3 regions of the Streptomyces sp. NBC_00341 genome follow, and region 3 is predicted to be linked to each of the others. Evidence: riboswitches for the same ligand, from Rfam matches in the RefSeq annotation. Region 3 holds a riboswitch; each other region holds the start of a gene.

What was found. Region 3 has a riboswitch for cyclic di-AMP ahead of OG892_RS03220 (LysM peptidoglycan-binding domain-containing protein). Riboswitches for the same ligand answer to the same signal wherever they lie in the genome.
Positions count from the first base shown of each region.
Region 1: another riboswitch for cyclic di-AMP. It lies ahead of OG892_RS30560 (M23 family metallopeptidase); the one in region 3 lies ahead of OG892_RS03220 (LysM peptidoglycan-binding domain-containing protein).
Region 2: another riboswitch for cyclic di-AMP. It lies ahead of OG892_RS21420 (M23 family metallopeptidase); the one in region 3 lies ahead of OG892_RS03220 (LysM peptidoglycan-binding domain-containing protein).

Region 1 is NZ_CP108002.1:6,785,694-6,787,948, reverse strand. Features, by position in the region: gene OG892_RS30565 (GntR family transcriptional regulator) at 1-438, opposite strand, end outside; gene OG892_RS30560 (M23 family metallopeptidase) at 660-1,460, opposite strand; cyclic di-AMP (ydaO/yuaA leader) riboswitch at 1,473-1,640, opposite strand; gene OG892_RS30555 (pitrilysin family protein) at 1,852-2,255, opposite strand, start outside.
Region 2 is NZ_CP108002.1:4,775,424-4,777,678, reverse strand. Features, by position in the region: gene OG892_RS21420 (M23 family metallopeptidase) at 1-946, opposite strand, end outside; cyclic di-AMP (ydaO/yuaA leader) riboswitch at 958-1,111, opposite strand; gene OG892_RS21415 (PP2C family protein-serine/threonine phosphatase) at 1,422-2,255, opposite strand, start outside.
Region 3 is NZ_CP108002.1:712,662-714,916, forward strand. Features, by position in the region: gene OG892_RS03220 (LysM peptidoglycan-binding domain-containing protein) at 1-833, opposite strand, end outside; cyclic di-AMP (ydaO/yuaA leader) riboswitch at 839-1,025, opposite strand; gene OG892_RS03225 (alpha/beta fold hydrolase) at 1,496-2,255, shown strand, end outside.

The sequences.
Region 1 (2,255 bases), 6.1 Mb from region 3:
CAGTGCGATCAGGCCGGGGCTGCCGGAGGCCTGGGCGAGGGTCTCGTGGAACCAGCCGCCCAGTGAGCGCAGATCCTCGCCCTCGCCCCGGCGGGCCCGCTCCTGGCCCAGCCTGACCAGGCCGCGCAACACCTTGAGATGGGCGTCGGTGCGGCGCTGGGCGGCACGGGCCGCACCGAGCGGCTCCAGCAGCATCCGGACCTCGAGCAGGTCGGCCGCCTCCTGCTCGTCGGGCTCGGCGACGCAGGCCCCGGCATGCCTGCGGGTGACCACGAAACCCTCGGACTCCAGGGTGCGCAGCGCTTCACGCACCGGGACGCGGGAAACCCCGTAACGGCGTGCGAGCACCTCCTCGGTGAGTCGGCTGCCGCGTTCGAAGACACCGGAGACGATGTCGTCACGGATTGCCGTGCATACCGAATGCGCCGGAATGCGCATGTCCGAACCTCCGCCTTAATCCCCGCGAAACGCGGCCGATCGACGCCTGTCCTGTGACTCTATTGCAATGCGGACGCATTTCCGATGCCGGGCGTAAATTCATGAATATCTTTTGGTCGCGGACGGGTTCGGGAAGGGGGGCCGCACCACGGCCCGGCGGCCGGGTACGACTGAAGGCCCCGGCGCATCGCCGGGGCCTTCGGTGAGGTGCTTCGCGTCGGTCAGACGGTGACGCCGTGCGCGCGCAGATACGCGACCGGGTCCATGTCGGAGCCGTACGACGGGGTGGTGCGGGCCTCGAAGTGGAGGTGCGGTCCGGTGGCGTTGCCGGTGGCGCCGGAGAGGCCGATCCGCTGCCCCTGGCCGACGCTCTGGCCGACGGAGACGCCGATCGAGGAGAGGTGGCCGTACTGGGTGTACGTGCCGTCCGTCATCCGGAGCACGATGTTGTTGCCGTACGCGCCGCCCCAGCCGGCCTCGACGACCGTACCGGCGCCGACGGCGACGACGGAACTGCCGGACGCCGCGTGGAAGTCGATGCCGGAGTGGCTGCCGGAGGACCACAGGGAGCCGCTGGACTTGTAGCCGGTGCTCACGTAGGAACCCGCGACGGGCAGCTGGAAGGTGCCGAGCCGGGCGCGCTCGGCGGAGCGGGCGGCGCGCGCCTCGCTCTCGCGGGCCTCCTTGGCCTTGGCGGCGGCCTTGGCCTTCTTGGCCTTCGCCTCGGCCTTCTTCTTCGCGTCGGCTTCGGCCTTGGCCTTCGCCTTGGCGACGGCGTCGGCCTGGTGCCGCTGTGCGTCCGCCTGGGCGTCGATCCGGTCGGCCAGGTCGCCCTCGATGGTGATGATCTGGGAGAGACCGGTATCGGCGGCGGGGGCCTCGGTGTCCGCGGCGAGCGCCGGGGAGGCCAGCGAGCCGATGACGCCGGTGGTCGCCAGGGTCGCGATGCCGACGGCCTTCGCGCCTCGGCGCGTCAGACGGCTCGGGGCACGGTGCTTCCCCGTGGCACGGGTGAACGCCATGAAGTGGCTGGTCCTTTCCTTCCTTCTCGCCTACCGGGTTAGCTGACGGGTTCGGAGCAGGAAGGTCTCCTACGGAGTCCCGAACCTCGTCGAGGCATGGGCATCCGATTCACCCCAGGGACTGCGTGGGTCCCCGGCTCCCCGGGCTCGCGCCTGACGGGGACTCGGCGATGGCTGCCCGGTACGTCGCGGATGCGGCATACGAGTGACGGACAGCCGGGCCGACGCTAAGCGGGGGCACTTCCCCGCACCAAACGGACAGGCGGTTTTGTAGCGCATCCCACAGGGCAGACAGGCAACCTCTCCACCAAAGCGGACAAAAAGGGAGGCCCTGGCGGCAGACGACCCGCCAGGGCCTCGCTCCCGCCCCGCTGTCGGGGGCGGTGGCAGGTCAGCCGGTGACGACCGAGACCTCTCCGATGCCGAGAGCCGTGACGGGCTCCTTGATCTGTGCGGCGTCCCCGACGAGGACCGTGACCAGCCGGTCCTCCGGGAAGGCGTTGACCACGGCCGCCGTCGCCTCCACCGTGCCGGTCTCGGCGAGGCGCGCGTACAGCTGCGCCTGGTAGTCGTCCGCGAGGTGCTGCTCGACCTGGTCCGCGAGGGTGCCCGCGACGGAGGCGGCCGTCTCGAACTTCAGCGGTGCCACGCCCACGAGGTTCTGCACGGCCGTCTCGCGCTCGGCGTCCGTCAGGCCCTCCGCGGCCAGGGTCCGCAGCACCTTCCACAGGTCTTCCAGCGCCGGGCCGGTGGACTCGGTGTCAACCGATCCGCTGATGGCGAGCATCGCGGCGC
Region 2 (2,255 bases), 4.1 Mb from region 3:
TGACGGTGGCGCTGTGGATGGCCTTGATCGGGGTGCCGGTCGGCGCCGCGAAGTCGAGGCCCGTGTGGTAGCCGGAGGACCACATCGAACCGGCCTCGCCGAAGGTCGAGGTGATCGTGTACGAGGAGGTGGGGATGGCGTAGCTGGCGGCGAGCTTGGCGAGCCGTACCGCCTCCGCCTTCTTCTTCGCCTCTTCCGCGGCCTTCTTCTTGGCGGCGGCGACCTTGGCCTCCGCGGCGTCCTGCTGCTTCTTCGCCTCTGCGGCGGCCTTCTCCTCCGCGGCCTTCTCCTCGGCCGCCCTGGCCTCGGCGTCGGCGGAGTCCTGCTGCTGCTCGGCCTGCTGGAGGATGCGGGCGCGGAGCGCCTCGCCCGCGTCCGTCGTGCCCTGCTCGGCCTCTGTGGTGGTGATGCCGGCCGTCGTCAGCGGGGCGGTGGCGGCCGCGACCTCGGTCTTCTCCGCCTCGGACTCACCCGAGAACAACGCGCCTACGCCAGGAAGGGACTTGGCCTCGGGAAGTTTGTCCGAGATGGCGTCGGGAAGAGAGATAGACACGGGCGGCTTGCTCTGGGCGGAGGCCATGCCACCCGCGCCGACGGCCGCGATGACACCGACGCCGAGAACGGTGGAGCTGCGGGCGAGCCCGTTGCGCTGCTTGGCGACGCGGTGCTTGCCGCGCACGGGGCGGATGGACTCCTCCGTGGGGTTCCATTCCTCCCACGCCCGGTCGGATTCGGGCTCGTCGGCGCGGAGGCCGCTGCCGAAGTCGCTCCCGAACCCGCCGCCCCGCTCGGTTCCGTAAACGGTTCCGTAGTCGGCCCCGTGATCGGTTCCGTAAGCGGTTCCGTGGTTGGCGCCATAAGCGGCACCGGGCCCGGTTCCGAAGTCGTTTCCGTGTTCGGGTGCGAACCGGGAGGGGGCTTCGGGGGCAGGCTTGTTGGACGCCACTGGGGCGCGCTCCTTTCCTTCCTTCTCGCCTACCGGGTTAGCTGACGGGTTCGGAGCAGGAAGGTCTCCTACGGGTTCCTCCGCCTCTCAACGAGACAGAGATGCCCGATTCACCCCATGTAGGTGGTTCCCCGGTTCCCTTGCGGAATTCGGCGCTCGCGCACGGTGCCGCCACTGGGCGGCGGCTGGGACAACCGCGCTGCGTTATCGAACGTTAATAGACACACGGGCCCGATTCCAAGCCGTTCCAACTGATCGTTCCGATCCTTGGCCTGGACTTTACGGGACACAACCGGGTGGAATCGGGCGAGTTGATCGCCCCTCAATCGTCAGCCGTTTTCTGACGTTGCGTCAAATGTTATGCGGAGGGGTTCCTTACGGTTACGCACGGTGGCATCGGCCGCACCTCTCCCCCACATCCGCCCACGCCCTCCCCCACATCCATCCGCGTTCTCCCGCGTTTGGCCCCTCGCCTTCACCCGGATCCGCCGTCCAGGCCCACGATCTTCACGGTCGTACGCCGGTCCGGCTGCCCCTCGGTCGGGCGCACGACCGCGACCAGGGCCATGTCGTCGGTCGTCACCCCACCGGTGTGCAGCCGGACGTCATCGGTCAGCGCCGACAGCAGCTCCTCCGGCCCCTGGAAGATCCGTCCGCGCAGCCGCTCGGCGGGGTCGTAGAACACCCCGTCGGCGTCGCGGGCCTCGGAGAGGCCGTCCGTATAGAGGAGCAGCGTCGACCCGGCGGGCAGCTCCCACTCGTCGGCGCGGTCCGGCCACACGCCCAGATCCATCCCGAGGGGCAGCGCGGGCAGCGTGGGCCGCAGCTGCTCCAGCGCCCCGTCCGAGTGCAGCAGCAGCGGTTCGGGATGGCCGCGGTTGACGACGCGCACCCGGCCGGAGCCCTGCGGGATCTCCGCCAGCGCGGCGGTGACGAACCCCTCCACCGCGTCGAGCCCGCCGCGCCTGCTCGATTCCCGCGCCAGCGCACGCTCGAGGCGCTGGGCCACCCCCTCCAGTGACCGCTCCTGCTCCGCGGCCTCCCGGAACGCCCCGATGATCACCGCCACCGCCTCCACCGCGTCCAGGCCCTTGCCGCGCACGTCCCCGACGACCAGCCGCACCCCGTACGGGGTGTCCGTGACCGAGAACAGGTCACCGCCGACGAACTCGTCCGCCTGCGCCGCCTCGTACCGCGCGGCCACGTACAGCCCGCCGATCCGGTCGGACGGCGTCGGCAGCACCGCGCGCATGGCGGTCGCCGCGATGACCCGGGCGGAGGCCAGTTGCTCGTTGCTGCGCCGTACGAC
Region 3 (2,255 bases):
TCGAGGATGTCCGTCGACGTACCGGCCACGTGGTAGGCCTCGAAGGTGGGCTGGATCACCTGGAGGAGACCCTTGGAGGGCGTGCCGGCGACGGCGTTCGAGTCCCAGTTGTTCACGATCTGCGGGTTGCCGGAGGACTCGCGGATCACGTTGCGGTAGATGCTGTCGTAGCTGCCCGGGATGCCGTTCTGGGCCATCACGGCGAGCGACTCCTTGATCCAGCCGTCGAGGTCGTCGGTGTACGCCGTCGCGGCCTGCGCGGGAGCGGTGGCCGCGGTCTCGGTGGCGGTGGTCCCGGTGGTCTTCTCCGCGACGGGCACGACCGTCCGCTGGGAGCGGTCGGCGCGGTCGGTCCCCTCGGACCGGTCGGACGACTGGGCGGCGTCGGTCGCGGGCTTCGCCTCGGTCGCGGGCTTTGCCTTCGATTCGGCGGTGGGAGCCGCCTTCGGCGCTACGGCAACGGACTTGGCACCGATGGTCAGCTTGAGGCCCGGGTGAATCAGGTCGGGGTTTCCACCGACCGTACTCCGGTTGTCCTGGTAGAGCCGCTCCCAGCCACCGCTGAGGGAATGCCCCCGGGCGATCTTGGAAAGCGAATCGCCGGAGACCACGGAATAGACGGTGGACTCCGCCTTGTGGGCCGCAATTCCCTTGGCAGCAAAGGGGGTCGAGGACGCCGACTTTTCCGCGACGGTGGGGTGTGCCGGTGCGGCAGAAGCCGATCCGGCCCCGATCAGGGGGAGCGCGAGAACGACTCCGCCCGTGCTCACGGCGATGAAACCGCGGGTCAGGGTGGTGGACTTGAAACGACGGTACTTACCCGTGATGGGCATGGCGCATTTCCTCTCCGCCGCCTGCGAGGTGAGCTGTCGGGTTCGGACTGGAGATGTCCGGCCGCACGTGATGGCGACTTAACCCCTAGCCGCTCCGGATTCCGGACCGGCAGTAAACCTGGGTCCCCCGCTCCTGCCGTACGTGAGTGGGTCGGGTTCCCGGACGGCGGCAGGATTCGGCGTTCCGTCCGGATTGACGGTGACCGTAAGCGAAAAACGCCGGAGGAAACAAGCCCGGAATTCTTGATCCCAATTGATTCGCAAGATCAATTAAAGGAAATGCTCAGCATCAGACCCTTCAGGGGAAGTCAACTTTCTTGGCGCGACAGGGAACCGAGGCCGGACGCATCGCATCACGGGCCGGAAAGGTGACGCTGGCCACTGAGCCCGAAAAGGGTGATTTGCTCAATATTCATAGTCTTTGGGCTATGAAAAGGGAGACCTTAATATCCTATTCATAGACTATTGATGATCTTTACGACTAGCCACCCAATCGGGACATTTCGCCAAGCCCGACAGTTGCGGCACCCGCGACTCCGCACCTCCGCCGACACGGCGTCGCACAACTGCATCTCTATTGATGCATCGAAATAGATGTACTAGGGTGTGGTGCATCGACCGGCGCCCGTGGCGCCGCCCACCCCCGCGACAGGGAGAACCTGATGTTCCTCGACACCGATGGCGCCACGCTCTACTACGAAGTCCGCGGCTCCGGCCCCCTGCTGCTCGTCTCCCAGAGCGGTGAGGGCGATGCCGATCGCAGCACCGACCTGGTCGACCGGCTCGTGGACAGCTGGACCGTGGTCACCTACGACCGCCGGGGCCTCTCCCGCAGCACGCTCGACGATCCCGGACAGCGCATCACCATGGCGCAGCACGCCGACGACGTGCACCGGCTGCTGGCCGAACTGGCCGATGAGCCCGCCCTGATGCTCGGGTGCAGCATGGGCGCCGCCATCGGGCTGCATCTGGCGATCACCCACCCCGAACAGCTCGGGCTGCTCGTGGCGCACGACCCGGTCGCACCGCCCCTGCTGCCCACCGGAGAGCGCGAGCGACACCGCGCCGAGCTGGCGCATCTTCAGGATGTCTACCGCGACGGCGGTCTGGCAGCGGCCTTCCCCGAGATCGCCCGGGTCCTCGGCATCGATCCGGCGCGCCAGGAGACCGAGCCGGAGCTCACACCGATGCCGCTCACCCCGCGCCGTGTCGCCAACTTCGGCTTCTTCATCGAGCGCGACTTCACCGCGGTCATCGAATCCGAGCTCGACCGGGAAGCGCTGCGGGCGACTCCCGTACGTATCGTGCCCGCGAGCGGCAGCACCACGGCGTCATCCGTCTTCGTCGGACAGTGCGCACAGAGCCTCGCCGAGCTGGTCGGCCGGGAGGTCGTCCCGTTCCCCGGCGGGCACAACGGCAACA